Regions from separate parts of the Mycobacterium sp. pV006 genome, predicted to be linked through region 2. Evidence: riboswitches for the same ligand, from Rfam matches in the RefSeq annotation. Region 2 holds a riboswitch; the other holds the start of a gene.

Region 1 (7,350 bases), on a different contig from region 2:
TCCGGTGTCGGAGGTCATGCGGACCCAGCGTAGCTTCAGGGCCGGGACTCGTGCCCTTTTCTGCCCTCGGTGCGGCGGTCCTCTTTCATCCGCGACTCGTGCAGGTGCCGGGCGCCGCCGACCAGTTCTTCGCGCACCCGTCGTTCGTGGTCGCGGAACACCTCCCAGTAGGTGTCCTCGAACTCCTCGACGATCTGGAACGTCCAGCGCCCTTCGAGCACGTTGCGGCCGACGAGCTCGGATTCCAGTCGTTCGGCCACCGCCTCGTTGCCGGTGTCGCGCAGCATCTCGGCCGCCTCACCGGCCAGCAGGTCGGCCCGGCCCATCAATTGGTGGAAGGAGTACAGGTGTCCCCGCGCACGCTCGAGGTACTCGAGCCCCTCGGTCAGCTTGCCGACGGCATCGACGACGTCATCGCTTGGCTCAGTCACCGAGGTCAGATACCCGGCCACCACGGCGGGCAATCACGGGGTCATTTTTCGACGACGGCCTTGATGCGCTCGAGGGTCTTGCGCATGTCGCGCAGGTTGCGCCGACGGCGGAGCTGCCCGCCGAGCACGGCGTAGACCGACATCAACGGGCTGGGGTTGAGGTGGAAGGACTCCGTAACCTCGGTGTGGCCGAGGTCCTGCGCGGACGGGTCGAGCCGGTAGTGCCAGTTGTTGACCGCCCGGTCACCGACGAGCACCTCGAAACCGAACTCGCGGCCCGGTTCGCAGGCGGTCACCCGGCAGACGGCCCAGTACACGGGCCCGATCTCGTTGCGGCGGACGTGTCCGCGGAAACGGGCACCCAGCGCCGGCCCGGTGGCGCCGTCGAGCCACTCCGCCTCGAAGGTCTCCGGGGAGAACCGACCGATGTTCTCGACGTTGGCGATCAGGTCCCAGATGCGGTCGGCCGGGGCGGCCATCGTGACCGTCACCGAACCGCGCAGCGGACTGGTCAACGATCGAATTCCGAGTCGTCGTCGGTCGGGACGACGATCGACTGGTCGATCAGATCGGCTTCGCTGGCCTGCCAGTCGCGGCGACCGGCCACCCGCTGCGCCTCGGACCAGACCGTGGTGTCCTCGGTATCGTCGACCGGGAGATTCTGATCGACGACGTCGGCCTCCGGGGCGTCGTCGAACGAGCTGGGATCCGGAGTTGTCATCGTTCCCTCTCTTTCGCTGACGTGCGCGGACTCCGTCCACGATAGGCCTGCTCGACGGTACCCGCCCGATCCGGTCGCCTGCGATGGACGCCGTACCATCTCCGGTATTGTGCGTAACTGCGCAACGACAACACGGGTCCTCTAAACCGGCGGGGCCGCCAATCTTTAAGCATCTCGATTGGAAAGGCTTGCGACTTGCCAGAAGCCAAAGACGGGGCACGCGACCTGACCCCGCATTTCGAAGACGTCCAGTCGCACTACGACCTCTCCGACGAGTTCTACCGGCTGTTCCTCGATCGCACGCAGACCTACAGCTGCGCCTACTTCGAGCGCGACGACATGACCCTCGAAGAAGCCCAGATCGCGAAGATCGACCTGTCGCTGGGCAAACTCGGTCTGCAGCCGGGGATGACGTTGCTCGACGTGGGATGCGGCTGGGGCGGAACCCTGCTGCGCGCCATCGACGAGTACGACGTGAACGTGGTGGGGTTGACGCTGAGCCGCAACCAGCAGGCACACGTGCAGCGCCGCCTCGACGAGCACCCGAGCCAGCGCTCCAAGCGCGTCCTGCTGCAGGGCTGGGAACAGTTCCGCGAGCCCGTGGACCGCATCGTCTCGATCGGCGCGTTCGAGCACTTCGGCCGCGACCGCTACGACGACTTCTTCTCGATGGCCTACCAGGCGCTGCCCGATGACGGCGTGATGATGCTGCACACCATCGTCAAACCCGACGACGACGAGTTCAAGGCGCGCGACCTGCCGCTGACGATGACCAAGATCCGCTTCTTCAAATTCATCATGGACGAGATCTTCCCGGGCGGGGATCTGCCCCAGCCGAACACGGTGCGCAGCCACGCCACCAAGGCCGGCTTCACCGTCGCCCGGGTGCAGCCGCTGCGCCTGCACTACGCGCGCACCCTCGAACTGTGGTCGGCGGCGCTGGAGGCCAACAAGGACGAGGCCATCCGGGTGCAGTCGCAAGAGGTCTACGACCGCTACATGAAGTACCTGACCGGCTGCGCGGACCTCTTCCGCGAGGGCTACACCGACGTCTGCCAGTTCACGCTGACCAAGGCGTAGTCAGCGCCGCGGGCCCGGCGGTAGGACGGTACCGTTGGAGCCGACAACCCACACGGGAGCGCACACCCATGCGCTGAGAGGACGGCTCAGGGCCGTCGACCGTATGAACCTGACCGGGTAATGCCGGCGTAGGGAGTGAAGCGATGGCCGACGTCCGTTCCGAGAATCCGATGAGCAGGCCGTCGTACCGCTGGCGCGTGGTCGACATCGTGGTGGCCAGCGTCCTTGCCGTCGCGTCCGGTCTGGTGTTCGTGATGTGGAACGTCGCGTCGAACCCCATCGGCGCCCCGCTGGGCGCGCTGCTGCCCGGCCTGCAGGCGCTGTTGGGCGGCGGCTGGTTGTTCGCCGGGGTGCTGACCGCGCTGGTGATCCGCAAGCCCGGCGCGGCGCTGTACGGCGAGCTCGTCGCCGCGACGGTGTCCGCGCTGGTCGGCAACCAGTGGGGGGTGCTCACCCTGGAATCCGGTCTGGTGCAGGGGCTGGCCGCCGAGCTGGTGTTCGCGGCGTTCCTGTACCGCCGATGGACGCTGCCGGTCGCGGTCCTCGCCGGCGCGGTGGCCGGTCTGGCACTCGCGGTCAACGATCTCCTGCTGTGGTATCCCGGCGCGGCCGCGGCGTTCGCCACGATCTACACCGTGTCGGCGATCGTCTCCGGCGCCCTGCTGGCCGGCGCCCTGTCGTGGTACGTGGTGCGCGCGCTGGCCGAGACGGGCGCGCTGTCGCGCTTCGCCTCCGGGCGCACCGCAGCTCGCGGCGGCGCGGTGCGATGACCGGCGGGGTCGCCGTGCGCGCCCAGGGCTGGCACTGGCGGCACGCGGGTCGCTCCGCCGCGGCGATCCGGGGTCTGGATCTGGCGATCGAACCGGGGGAGCGGGTCCTACTGCTCGGCCCCTCGGGTTCGGGCAAATCGACTCTGCTGCAAGGACTTGCGGGGCTGCTCGGCGGCAGCGAGGACGGTGACGAGTCAGGGCGGTTGCTGGTCGACGGCGCGGCACCGCAGGACCGCCGGCACCGCATCGGCATGGTCCTGCAGAACCCGGATTCGCAGGTGATCCTGTCCCGGGTCGGCGACGACGTGGCGTTCGGGATGGAGAACTTCCGCACCGAACGCGACGCGATCTGGCCCCGCGTGCGCCGGGCGCTGGCGGCGGTCGGTCTCGACGTGCCGTTGCGCCGGGACACGTCCCGGCTCTCCGGCGGCCAGCAGCAGCGCCTCGCGCTGGCAGGGGTGCTGGCCATGGACCCCGGCCTGATCCTGCTCGACGAGCCGACGGCCAATCTCGATCCCGCCGGCGTGGTGGAGGTCCGCGACGCGGTGGCCGCGGCCGCCGCGCACACCGGGGCCACCCTCGTGGTCGTCGAACACCGCACGCAGGTGTGGCTTCCCGTCGTCGACCGGGTGGTCGTGCTCGGCGCCACCGGCGAGGTGATCGCCGACGGGCCACCCGAGCCCACACTGAGGCAACAGCACGACTCACTGACGCGCGCCGGCGTCTGGCTGCCCGACGTGCCGCTGCCGTCGGTGACCCGCGACCGCCGGCCCGCAGACCCGGTACTCGACGCCGTCGCCCTGACCGCTGCCCATCCCGGCGGGCCCGGCACGCAGCCGCTGGACTTCACGCTGCGCCGCAGGTCGGTCACCGTCGTCACCGGCCCCAACGGTGCGGGAAAGTCCGCACTCGCCCTTTCGGTGGGCGGGCTGCTGCCCCCGCGCGGCGGAACGCTCGAGGCGCACCCCGGATTCGCGCCGGCGCCCGGCCGGCGTCGGCCGGTGGACTGGAAGTCGCGGGACCTGTTGACCCGCATCGGCAGTGTGTTCCAGAACCCCGAACACCAGTTCCTCACCGCGAGTGTGCGTGCCGAACTGGCGCTGGGTCCGCGGGCGCTCGGCCACCGTCGGGATCGGATCGACCGGACCTGTGACGCGCTGCTGGACCGGCTGCGACTGAGCACACTCGCCGACGCCAACCCGTACACATTGTCCGGCGGCGAACAGCGACGGCTGTCGGTGGCCACGGTGCTGGCCACCGCACCGGCGGTGATCGTCCTGGACGAACCGACGTTCGGGCAGGACCGCACGACGTGGGAGGAACTGATCTGCCTGCTCGCCGAGATCGCCGACGACGGAACCGCGGTGGTGGCGATCACCCATGACACCGACTTCACCGACCTGCTCGCCGACCAACGCGTCGAGTTGTCCTCGCCCGCTGTGGCCGAGAGGGCCGACCGGTGAGCCGGATCAATCCGGTCGCACGGCTGGCCGCGGCACTGGTCATCGCCGTGGGACTGGTGCTCAGCCTGGACTGGGTGTCGGCAACCACCGCGCTGGCGTTGGAGTTGATCCTGTTCCTGGCGTTGCGGATCCCGTTGCGCCCCTTGTTGATCCGCGGGTCGATGCTGGTGGTCTTCGCCGGGCTGACCGCGCTGACCATCCTGCTCTACGGCGAGCCGAGCGGTGTCGTGCACTGGCAGTTCCTGCTGATCACCGTCAGCGACGGCTCGGTCGAACTGGCGGTGGCCACGTTCCTGCGCGTGCTGGCCATCGCGCTGCCGTCGGTGGTGCTGTTCATCGACACCGACCCGACCGAACTCGCCGACGGCCTGGGGCAGGTGTTGCGGCTGCCCGCGCGCTTCGTGCTCGGCGCGTTGGCGGGGCTGCGCCTGGTCGGGCTGCTGCGGCAGGACTGGCGGTATCTCGGCTACGCCCGCCGCGCGCGGGGCGTCGCCGACCAGGACCGGCTGCGGCGCACCGCCGGCCAGGCATTCGCGCTGCTGGTCTTCGCCGTCCGGCGCGGATCCATGCTGGCCACGGCGATGGAGGCCCGGGGGTTCGGCGCGTACCCGACCCGCACCTGGGCCCGCCCGTCGCGGTTCGCGGGCGCCGAGATCGCGGTGATCGCCGCAGGTTCGGTGATCGCCGTGACCGCGATCGCCGTGTCGGTACACACCGGACACTGGAATTTCATTGGTTCCTGACGACCTCGCGCGCCGACTCGACGGCACGGAGGCACGCACCGTGCTGATCGGCGGCCGCTCCGGGTCCGGCAAGTCCACCCTGGCGACGATGCTCACCGCCCGGTGGGTGGACAGCGTCGTGGTCACCCTCGACGACATCTACCCCGGCTGGGACGGCCTGGCCTGGGCCGTCGAGCACGTGCACGACGAATTACTGACGCCCCGCGCCCACGGCAGGACGGGCCGGTGGCGGCGCTGGGACTGGGTCCTCGAGGCACCGGCCGAATGGCACGCCGTGGCCCCGCAGCAGCGGCTGATCGTCGAAGGATCCGGAGCCCTGACCGCCGCCAACCGGTCGCTGGCCGACCTGGGCATCTGGATCGAGGCCGACGACACCGAGCGCAAGCGCCGCGCGTTGCTGCGCGACGGCGACACCTACCGCCCGCACTGGGAACGCTGGGCTCGGCAGGAAGACGCGTTCCTCGCGGCCCACCATCCGCGTGCGGTCGCCGACCTCATCGTGTTCAACGGCACCGATGGGTGGCGCTGGTCGACCTGACGGGCAGACTCGGGGCATGCAGCTTGTCACGATCGACGACGTCCGGGCCGCGGCCGAGCGCATCCGCCCCCACGTGGTGCGCACCCCGCTGCTGCCGGCGCTGTGGGGCGACGCGGATCGCAGCCTGTGGATCAAACCGGAGAGCCTGCAGGCCATCGGGGCGTTCAAGGTGCGCGGCGCGTTCAACGCCCTCTCCGTCCTGCGCGCCGCCGACCCCGACGTCTCCGACGTGGTGGCGTACTCCAGCGGCAACCACGCCCAGGCCGTGGCCTACGCCGCACGGACCTTCGGCCTGCGCGGCCACATCGTGATGCCGGAGGAGACACCGTCGATCAAGGTGGACGCCACGCGCAGACACGGGGCCCGGGTGGTGCTCTGCAGCGCCGGAGCGCGCGAACAGGTGGCCGACGAGGTCGCCCGGGACACCGGCGCGGTCATGATCCCGCCGTTCGACCATCCGGATGTCATCGCCGGGCAGGGCACCGTGGGCCTGGAGATCGGTGAGGATCTGCCTGAGGTGCGTACCGTCCTGGTGCCGGTCAGCGGCGGGGGCCTGTGTTCGGGGGTCGGGGTCGCGATCCGCGCGCTGTGCCCGCAGGCTCGCGTCGTCGGCGTGGAACCCGAACTGGCCGCCGACACCGCCGAGGCGCTGCGCGTCGGTCACCGGGTCGACTGGCCCATCACCGACCGCAACCGCACCATCGCCGACGGGTTGCGTTCCCAGCCGTCGGACCTGACGTTCGCGCACCTACAGACCGTGGTCGACGAGATGATCACCGTCTCCGAGGACGAGATCCGGTCGGCGGTGGCCGACTTCGCGCTGCGCGGCCGGTTGGTCAGTGAGCCCAGCGGCGCTGTCGCGTTGGCGGCCTATCACCGCGGAGTCACGCCGGACGGGCCGACGGTGGTCGTGCTCTCCGGTGGCAACATCGAGCCCGCGGCGCTGCGCGAGTATCTCGCCGCCGGGCCGCACCGATATCGGTGAAACGATCACCGTGGTCGCGGCGATAGGTAACTATCGGAAAATCCGGGTAAAAAGGAGGTTGTGCTGAGACCTCTGCAGCAAACCGCGCTGATTTGCGCGGCACTGTTGACCATCCTCGTTGCGGCCGTCGCGCCGGCAGCGCCGGTGTCCCACGCCGCGGTGTCGCTGCCGCGCCCGGTGCAGGTTTGGCCCGCGCCGGGCCAGACGGTCGGTGTCGCCCATCCGGTCACCGTCACCTTCCGGTCCGCACCGGCCGACCGGGAGGTCGTGGAGCGCTCCTTCGAGGTCCGCGCCGCGGGCGCGCCCACCCCGGCACCCGGATCGGTGACCTGGCTCGACGACCGGACCGTGGAGTTCACCCCGGACGGGTTCTACCCCGCCCATTCACGCATCGACGTGCGCGCCGACGGCCTCTCCACGAGCTTCCAGACCGGCGCCGCCGTAGTCAGTGTCGCCGATATCAGCGCGTACACCTTCACCGTCAGCATCGACGGTGTGGTGGCCCGGCAGATGCCGGCCTCGATGGGCAAGGCGAAGTTCCCGACGCCGGTCGGCCGCTTCACGGCGCTGTCGAAGGAACGCAACGTCACCTTCGACTCGCGCACCATCGGCATCCCCC
Region 2 (9,402 bases):
CGATGCCGTCGCTCTGCAGGTGCACGTGCGGCTTGGTGAACGTGCGGAAGTAACTGTTGGAGAACGTCGGTCGTTTACATCCGATGTCGTAGTCGGGGGTCAGACGCCGCCGCAGGTCCTTGTCCCGGACCTGGATGAACTGGTTGATCTTGCACAGGTCCATCGCCGAGATGTTCAACCGGCGAAACAGCGGCACCTTGTAGTGCACGACGCCGATATTGATCATCGCCTCGTAGATGGTGTCGGTGATCGCGCGCAGGACGCGCTGCGTCCAGGGCAGCCGCGCGAACAGCCGCTTGGTGCGATCCGAGATCCGGAAGTCCAACTTGGGTGCCACCCAGATGGGGGTGCGCTGGTACACCGTCAGGTCGGCGGCGGTCTTGGCCAGTTCGGGGATCAGCTGCACGGCGGTGGCGCCGGTGCCGATCACCGCGATGCGTTCGCCGTCCGGCCGATAGGTGTCGTCCCACTCGGTGGTGTGCACCACCTTGCCCGCGAAGTCCTCGATGCCGGGAATGTCGGGCAGCTTGGGTTGAGACAGGAACCCGGTCGCGGTGATCAGGAACTGCGCGGTCAGCTCCGGGCCGTCGGAGACGTTGACCCGCCACACCCCGGCCTCGGGGTCCCAGCGGGCGCCGTCGACGGTGGTGTTGAACCGGATGTGGCGACGGACGTCGTACTTGTCGGCCACCGAGTCGGCGTACTGCTTGATCTCCGTGCCGGTGGAGAACAGCCGCGACCAGTTCGGGTTGGGCTCGAAGTAGTAGGAGTACGTGGTGGTCGGCACGTCGACGGCCAGACCGGGGTAGTGGTTGACGTGCCAGGTGCCGCCGAGGTCGTCCTCGCGGTCGAGGATCACGAAGTTCTGGTATCCCATGCGTTTGAGCTGGATCGCGGCGCCGATACCGGCGAACCCCGCCCCCACGATGAGCGCGTCGAAATGCTCCGAAGGCATGGAGAAACGGTACCCGAGGTCCGGGGAACCTCAGTCCAGCAGGCCCAGTGCGGCCTCGACGGCCAGCGCCGGTACGTCGAGTTTCGTCGACGCGAGGTCGTGTCGGGCGCCGGTGACCTCGACGATCCGGGTGGGCGCGGCGATCAGCCCGGCGGCCGGACGCAGTTCGTCGAGCGTGCCGAACGGGTCGGAGGTGCCGTGGGTGAACACCGTCGGCACGCCGATCCGGGGCAGATGCTCGGTGCGGGCGCGTTCCGGCTTGCCCGGCGGGTGCAGCGGATAGGAGAACAGCGTCAACACGTCGACGTCGAGGCCGTCGGCGACCGCCATCGACGTCAGCCGCCCACCGTAGGAGTGCCCGCCCGCGACGACCGGCCCGGCGGCCATCGCGCGCACGACCGCAACCGCCTCGACGATCCCGGCCTGATCGGCCGCCGCCGACCCGGACGGTGGTCCTTTCGGGCGGCGCCGCCGGTAGGGCAGGTTGTAGCGCACCGCGAGCCACCCGCGTCGCGCCCACTCGTCGCACAGCGCGGTCAACATCGCCGACTCTCGGCTGCCGCCGGCGCCGTGGGTCAGCGCGACCACACCGGTCGGGGTGCCGGCCGGTTCGTGGGCGACGCCGGCGATCGTGTCCAGGTCGCTGGTCATTCGCCGAGCCGGAACAGCGCCGACACCGGGCCGTGGCCCTGGCCCAACGGGTAGGCCGCCTTCAGGCACTCGGTGACCCACCGCTTTCCGAAGGCGACTGCCTCGGGCACCGGGTAGCCGTGCGCCAGTGCGCCCGCGGTGGCCGCCGCCAGCGTGTCCCCGGCGCCGTGGTCGTGAGGCGTGTCGATGCGCACCGCGTCGAACTCGTGGAAATCGGTGCCGTCGAACAACAAATCCGGACTGTGCGCCGACGACCGCAGGTGCCCGCCCTTCACCAACGCCCACCGCGGACCCATGTCGTGCAGCGCACGGGCGGCCGCACGCTGGGTGTCCGCGTCGATCACCTCGATCCCGGTGAGCAGACGCACCTCGTCGAGATTCGGCGTCACCAGGGTGGCCAGCGGGAACAACCGCGACTTCAACGAGTCCAGCGCGCTGGGATGCAGCAGCGGATCCCCGTGCATCGAGGCGCACACCGGATCCACCACCAGCGGGACGTGATCTGCCAGGCCTGCCTGCTCCCACGCCCCGGCGACGGTGTCGATGATCTCGGCCGAGGCCAGCATGCCGGTCTTGGCGGCCTGCAGTCCGATGTCGGAGGCCACCGCCTCGATCTGTCCCGCGATGACATCGCGCGGAATCTCGTGAAAACCCCTGACGCCCAAGGAGTTCTGCACCGTCACGGCGGTCACGGCGACCAGCCCGTGCAACCCCAGCATCGCGAAGGTCCGCAGATCGGCCTGGATGCCGGCGCCGCCGCCGGAGTCCGATCCGGCGATGGTCATCACCCGCAGCGGGGTCTGACCCGGTGGCGTCAGCGGCAGGCGGTTCACGGTGTCACCACCGGCAGGTACACCCGGTTGCCGGCTTCGGCGAACTCTCGCGCCTTGTCGGCCATGCCCTGCTCGTAGATCTGCTGCTGGTAGGTGTCGCGCACCTCGTGGCTGATCCGCATCGAGCAGAACTTCGGGCCGCACATCGAGCAGAAGTGTGCGGTCTTGGCCGGGGCCGCGGGCAGCGTCTCGTCGTGGTAAGCGCGGGCGGTGTCGGGGTCCAGCGACAGGTGGAACTGGTCTTCCCACCGGAACTCGAAGCGGGCTCGCGACAGTGCGTCGTCGCGCTGCTGGGCCCGCGGGTGCCCCTTCGCGAGATCGGCTGCGTGGGCGGCGATCTTGTATGCGATCACACCGTCCTTGACGTCCTTGCGGTTGGGCAGGCCCAGGTGTTCCTTCGGTGTGACGTAACACAGCATCGCGGTGCCGGCCTGGGCGATCATCGCGGCACCGATGGCCGAGGTGATGTGGTCGTAGGCCGGGGCGATGTCGGTGGCCAGCGGGCCCAGCGTGTAGAACGGCGCCTCGTCGCACCACTGCTCCTCGAGCCGGACGTTCTCGACGATCTTGTGCATCGGGACGTGGCCGGGACCCTCGATCATCACCTGCACGCCATGGGATCTCGCGATCTTGGTCAGTTCGCCGAGGGTGCGGAGTTCGGCGAACTGCGCCTCGTCGTTGGCGTCGGCGATCGATCCCGGCCGCAGTCCGTCGCCGAGGGAGAACGTGACGTCGTAGCGGGCGAGGATCTCGCAGAGTTCCTCGAAGTGGGTGTAGAGGAACGACTCCCGGTGATGTGCCAGACACCAGGCCGCCATGATGGACCCGCCGCGCGACACGATCCCGGTGACCCGGTCGACGGTCAGCGGGATGTGGCGCAGCAGCACCCCGGCGTGCACGGTCATGTAGTCGACGCCCTGTTCGCACTGCTCGATCACGGTGTCGCGGTACAGTTCCCACGTCAACGCCACCGGGTCGCCGTCGCACTTCTCCAGTGCCTGGTAGATCGGTACGGTGCCGACCGGTACCGGGGAGTTGCGCAGGATCCATTCGCGGGTGGTGTGGATGTCGCGGCCGGTGGACAGGTCCATGATGGTGTCCGCGCCCCAGCGGGTGGCCCACACCATCTTGTCGACCTCCTCGGCGATCGACGACGACACCGCCGAATTGCCGATGTTGGCATTGATCTTCACCGCGAACGCCTTGCCGATGATCATCGGTTCGGCCTCGGGGTGGCGGTGGTTGGCGGGGATGACCGCCCGCCCGCGGGCGACCTCGTCACGCACGAGTTCGGCTGCCACGCCTTCACGTTCGGCGATGAACGCCATCTCCGCGGTGATCTCGCCGGCGCGGGCGCGCTGCAGCTGGGTGCCGCGGTCGGTGACGACGGTCCGGCGCGGCAGACCGGCCTCGAGGTCGATGACGGCGTCGTCGTCGGTGTACGGGCCGGAGGTGTCGTACAGATCGAGGTGTTCGCCGGTGCTCAGGTGTACGCGGCGGAACGGTACCCGCGCCTCGCCGCGGTAGATCTTGCTGCTGCCCGCGATCGGGCCGGTGGTGACAGTGGGTGTGCTGTGGACGCCAGACATTTCGGCCTCTCCCTACGCCGGCATTACCCGGTCAGGTTCGTACGGTCGACGGGTCTACCCGTCCTCTCAGCGCGTTACGACGCGCTCCCGCGTGGTGGACGGGTGACACGCTAGCGCAGGGGAGTGGGAGAGGGGAAGGGGAAGCGGCGGTTGTCTTCGCCGAACGTGCGCTCAGGGCGGGATTCGGGCCGATTTTCCGCCGACGATGCACGCTCGGCGAGCGCGGAATTCGGCTCGCGGACCGGAGATTTCGGTCGCTACCGCAGCGTCACCAGGACCGGGGCGTGGTCGCTCGGCGAGCCTACCCGGTTCTTGCCGGTCTTGCGCTCGTCGCGGACGATCTCGGCGTGCTCGACGCGTTCGGCCAGCGCGGGCGAGCCCAGGATGAAGTCGATGCGCATGCCCCGGTTCTTCGGGAACCGCAGCTGCGTGTAGTCCCAGTAGGTGAAGACATCCGGTCCGGGGGTGTAGGGGCGGACGACGTCGGTGTAGCCGGTCGCGACGATCGCCTCGAATGCGCTGCGTTCGGGTTCGGTGACGTGGGTGCTGTGCTGGTAGAACTCCACACTCCACACGTCCTCGTCGGTGGGGGCGATGTTCCAGTCGCCCACCAGGGCGATGGGCGACGACGGATCGTCTTTCAACCATCCGGCGGCCGTGTCCCGTAGTGCGGCAAGCCATTCCAATTTGTACCGGTAGTGCGGGGAGTCCACCGTGCGGCCGTTGGGCACATACAGGCTCCACACCCGCACCCCGGCACACGTGGCGCCCAGCGCGCGAGCCTCCGCGGCGCCCTCGATCTCGGGTTTGTCGCTCCAGGTCGGTTGGCCGGCGAACCCGACCTCGACGTCGTCGATGCCGACCCGCGACGCGATGGCCACGCCGTTCCACTGGTTGAACCCGCAGTGCACCACCTCGTAACCGAGCGCGGCGAACGGCATGGTCGGGAACTGGTCGTCGGAGCACTTCGTCTCCTGCATCGCCAGCACGTCGACGTCGGCGCGGGACAGCCAGTCGGTGACCCGGTCCACCCGGGCGCGGATCGAGTTGACGTTCCAGGTGGCCAGACGCATGGCTCTCACAGTAGGGCGTCGGCGGCGACGTAGCGGGACCGATGGTGCACGACGAAGCCCATGGACTCGTACAGGCTGCGCGCCGCAGTGTTCTCGACCACCACCTGCACGTAACCCCGGGTCGCCCCGCGCTGGGCGGCCCAGTCCAGCAGACCGGCGCACAGACGGCGCGCCAGACCCCGGCGGCGAGCCGATTCGGCCACCCGTACCGCCGAGACACCGGCCCACCGGGTGCCGTCGGGCGCCTCGGTGATCGCGACGCGACCCACCGCGGCACCGGACAGACAGCCGAACCCGACCTCGCCGTCGACGACGGCGGTCAGCACGTCGACCGGGACGTCGCGCTGGTAGAGGTGCAACCACCGGTCGGAGGGCCGGGGCAGCACCTCGAGCTCGGTGTCGTGGGTGGTGCGTTCGAGATCCGTTGCCATGACCAGGTTCTCGGCGTCGGTGGGCACCCCGGCGGGCACCCGGAACAACCGGTCGGGTGCGGAGATCAACGCCGGGACACCGCGGTCGGCGTACCAGCGGGCCACGTCGACGATCTCCCGGTGACTGGTGAAGCGCAGCGGCACAGCGGAGTTGGCCCGCCGGGTGGTGCCGCCGCGACGCACGAACCAGCCGTCGAGCCACCGGTGCTCGGTGCCGGGCCAGCCCAGCGCGGCCGCGTGTTCGAGATTGCGGATCTCACCGGTACGCACGGGGATCTCCGGCAGCTCCCGCACGGCCACCACGTCGGCCGGGGCGACGGCCACGACGCCGTCGTTCTTGGTCTGCACCAGCACCGTCGGCGCGGTCTGCAGGAGCCGGCCCACGACGTCGGTCAGCGGGGGAACCTCGCCGGCGGGCAGCCGGTAGCGCAGGCTGACGCGGGTGCCGACGTCAGGCATGCCGGGCATCGGTCAGTGCCCGAACGGGTCGGGATCCTCACCGGGCATCCAGGACAGGCCCGGCACACCCCAGCCGTTCGACTTCACCGCGCGCTTGGCGCTGCGCGCGTTGCGGCCGATCAGCCGGTCCAGATAGAGGAAGCCGTCGAGGTGTCCGGTCTCGTGCTGCAGCATCCGGGCGAACAGGTCGGTGCCCTCGACCGTGATCGGGTTGCCGTCCGCGTCCAACCCGGTCACCCGTGCCCACGAGGCGCGTCCGGTGGGGAACGACTCGCCGGGTACCGACAGGCAACCTTCGTCGTCGTCCTCGGGGTCGGGCATGGTCTCGGGGATCTCGGAGGTCTCCAGCACCGGATTGACCACGACGCCGCGGCGGCGCAGCGTCTTGCCGCGGGCATCGGCGCAGTCGTAGACGAAGACCCGCTTGGCCACCCCGATCTGGTTGGCGGCCAGGCCGACACCGTGGGCAGCGTCCATCGTGTCGTAGAGATCGGTGATGAGATCGGCGAGGTCGGCGGGCAGCGACCCGTCCTCGGCAACCGGCACCGGTTCGGTGGCGGTGTGCAGGACAGGGTCGCCCACGATGCGGATCGGACGTACGGCCATGGTGGGCCAGCTTAATCGGGCGGCTCCGGCGACATTTTCCGTGCCGACGCGCGGCGATCCGTCCCGCGGCCGTGACCCGGCCGTGATTGAATGACCGCGATAAACCACACCAATGTCATTCACTTGTCGGAAGGGTCCAAGAAGCGATATGGACGGCGCCATCGCGCGGGCTGAGCAGTCCGGGGACGACACCGAACCCGCCGACGGCCTGACCCGTCGGGAGCACGACATCCTGGCGTTCGAACGGCAATGGTGGAAATACGCGGGTTCCAAGGAAGACGCGATCAAAGAACTGTTCTCGATGTCGGCCACCCGCTACTACCAGGTACTCAACGCGCTGGTGGACCGTCCCGAGGCGCTGGCCGCCGATCCGATGCTGGTGAAGCGGCTGCGCAGGCTGCGGGCCAGTCGCCAGAAGGCGCGGGCCGCGCGTCGCCTCGGCTTCGATGTGACCTGATCGCGACCGGACTTTTTCTGTACCTCCGCGGCGGGTCGATACAGTAGCGCCGATGAACCAGCGAGATTCCTCAGGGCTGCCCCTGCGTGCCATGGTGATGGTCCTGTTGTTCCTCGGCGTGGTTTTCCTGCTCGTCGCGATCCAGGCACTCGGCGGCGACTCCGACGACGAGTCCTCGATCGCCGCGACGGCGACTACCAGCGCCACGACGTCACCGACGACCACGGCCGAACCCGCCCGGCCCGATGTGCGGGTGCTCAACATCTCCGAGGTCGCCGGCGCCGCCGAGGCGACCGCCACCCGACTGCGCGACGAAGGCTGGACGGTCACCGAGACCGGGAACTTCGTCCTGCCCGAGACCACGGTGACCACGGTGTACTTCGGGGAGGCGCCGGAGGAGCAGCAGGCTGCCGAGGACATCGGCCGGTTGCTCGAAGCGCCGGTGGCTCCGCGGGTACCCGAGCTCGTAGACCAACCACCGGGCGTGATCGTCGCGGTGATTGGTTAGGCTCTTGCTCATGCGTAGGACCCCCATGCGTAGGACCGTTGCCGCCACCCTGTTCGCAGCGCCCGCACTCGTGTTGAGCGCCTGCTCTCCCCCCGGGGAAGTGCCGTCGGATTCACCCGGCACCCAACCCCCGGTGTGGACCGGCTCGCCGGCCCCCACGACCGAGGCGGGCGGCCACGGAGCGGGGCACGGCGCCGCCGCCGCCGCCGGCGACACGCTGAGCGCGGACATCCGCAACGCCGACGGCGTCACGGTGGCCACCGCGGACATCGCTTTCACCGACGGCTTCGCCACGGTGACCGTCGAGACCACCGGCCAGGGCCGGTTGACCCCGGGATTCCACGGCCTGCACATCCACTCGGTCGGCAAGTGCGAGACCGATTCGGTGTCGCCCACCGGCGGCGCACCGGGCAACTTCAACTCCGCCGGCGGACACCTCCACACCTCCCGCGACAACGAGGGACACCCCGCCGCGGGTGACCTGTCCGCGCTGCAGATCCGCAGCGACGGCGAAGGCAAGCTGGTCACCACCACCGACGCGTTCACCGCGGAGGACCTGCTCGCCGACGGCGGCGCGGCCATCATGATCCACGAGAAGCCGGACAACTACGCCAACATCCCGCCGGAGCGCTACCAGCAGATCAACGGCGACCCGCCACCGGACCAGACCACCCTGGACACCGGTGACGCCGGTGCGCGGGTGGCGTGCGGTGTCATCGGCCGCGGCTGACGCCCGCATCGATTTCTCCGGGTCGGCCCGCCCGACGGTCGGGGTCGAGTGGGAGTTCGCCCTCGTCGACGCCGACAGCAGGGACCTGAGCAACGAAGCCGCCTCGGTGATCGCCGAACTCGGCGAGAACCCGCGGGTGCACAAGGAATTGCTGCGCAACACCGTCGAGATCGTGACCGGCATCTGTGAGAACGCCGGGCAGGCGATGGACGACCTGGCCGACACCCTGCGTCCGGTCCGAAAGATCGTGCGCGACCGCGGGATGGAGCTGTTCTGCGCGGGGACCCATCCGTTCGCGCACTGGTCGGTGCAGAAGCTGACCGACGCGCCGCGCTATGCCGAACTGATCAAACGCACCCAGTGGTGGGGCCGGCAGATGCTGATCTGGGGCGTGCACGTCCACGTCGGGATCCGGTCGGCGGACCGGGTCATGCCGATCATCACCTCGCTGCTGCACCACTACCCGCACCTGCTGGCGCTCTCGGCGTCCTCCCCGTACTGGGACGGCGAGGACACCGGATATGCGAGCAACCGGTCGATGATGTTCCAGCAGTTGCCGACCGCCGGCCTGCCGTTCCACTTCCAGGAGTGGCGCGAGTTCGAGGGCTTCGTCGCCGATCAGAAGAAGACCGGGATCATCGATCACATGAACGAGATCCGTTGGGACATCCGGCCGTCCCCGCATCTCGGCACCATCGAGGTCCGCATCTTCGACGGCGTGTCCAACCTGGCGGAGCTCTCCGCGTTGGTCGCGCTGACGCACTGCCTGATCGTCGATCTGGACCGGCGTCTCGACGCCGGGGAGACGTTGCCGGTGATGCCGCCCTGGCACGTCCAGGAGAACAAGTGGCGCGCAGCGCGCTACGGCCTCGACGCGATCGTGATCCTCGACGCCGCCAGCAACGAGCGGTTGGTCACCGAAGATCTCGACGACCTTCTGGAACGTCTTGCGCCGGTGGCCAAATCGCTGCATTGCTCCGACGAGCTGGCCCGGGTGTCCGACATCTACCGCACCGGTGGGTCCTATCAGCGTCAGCGCCGCGTCGCCGAGGAACACGACGGGGATCTGCGCGCCGTGGTCGACGCTCTGGTCGGCGAGTTGGTGATCTG

Evidence for each region. Region 2 has a riboswitch for thiamine pyrophosphate ahead of thiC (phosphomethylpyrimidine synthase ThiC). Riboswitches for the same ligand answer to the same signal wherever they lie in the genome.
Region 1: linked by a shared signal. The riboswitch ahead of ACAG25_RS12920 (ECF transporter S component) and the one ahead of thiC (phosphomethylpyrimidine synthase ThiC) in region 2 are both predicted to bind thiamine pyrophosphate.

The regions. Positions count from the first base shown of each region.
Region 1 covers NZ_JBGGKT010000007.1:73,535-80,884, reverse strand. The annotation lists gene ACAG25_RS12945 (cytochrome P450) at 1-18, opposite strand, end outside; gene ACAG25_RS12940 (hypothetical protein) at 36-431, opposite strand; gene ACAG25_RS12935 (SRPBCC family protein) at 473-934, opposite strand; gene ACAG25_RS12930 (hypothetical protein) at 943-1,152, opposite strand; gene ACAG25_RS12925 (cyclopropane mycolic acid synthase family methyltransferase) at 1,348-2,232, shown strand; TPP riboswitch at 2,275-2,384, shown strand; gene ACAG25_RS12920 (ECF transporter S component) at 2,376-3,002, shown strand; gene ACAG25_RS12915 (ABC transporter ATP-binding protein) at 2,999-4,465, shown strand; gene ACAG25_RS12910 (energy-coupling factor transporter transmembrane protein EcfT) at 4,462-5,208, shown strand; gene ACAG25_RS12905 (hypothetical protein) at 5,198-5,746, shown strand; gene ACAG25_RS12900 (threonine/serine dehydratase) at 5,763-6,731, shown strand; gene ACAG25_RS12895 (L,D-transpeptidase family protein) at 6,795-7,350, shown strand, end outside.
Region 2 covers NZ_JBGGKT010000005.1:94,540-103,941, reverse strand. The annotation lists gene ACAG25_RS09975 (flavin-containing monooxygenase) at 1-955, opposite strand, end outside; gene ACAG25_RS09970 (alpha/beta family hydrolase) at 986-1,606, opposite strand; gene thiD (bifunctional hydroxymethylpyrimidine kinase/phosphomethylpyrimidine kinase) at 1,603-2,391, opposite strand; gene thiC (phosphomethylpyrimidine synthase ThiC) at 2,436-4,028, opposite strand; TPP riboswitch at 4,021-4,129, opposite strand; gene ACAG25_RS09955 (exodeoxyribonuclease III) at 4,286-5,101, opposite strand; gene ACAG25_RS09950 (GNAT family N-acetyltransferase) at 5,107-6,000, opposite strand; gene ACAG25_RS09945 (peptide deformylase) at 6,004-6,597, opposite strand; gene ACAG25_RS09940 (DUF3263 domain-containing protein) at 6,746-7,054, shown strand; gene ACAG25_RS09935 (LytR C-terminal domain-containing protein) at 7,107-7,562, shown strand; gene ACAG25_RS09930 (superoxide dismutase family protein) at 7,588-8,292, shown strand; gene ACAG25_RS09925 (glutamate--cysteine ligase) at 8,273-9,402, shown strand, end outside.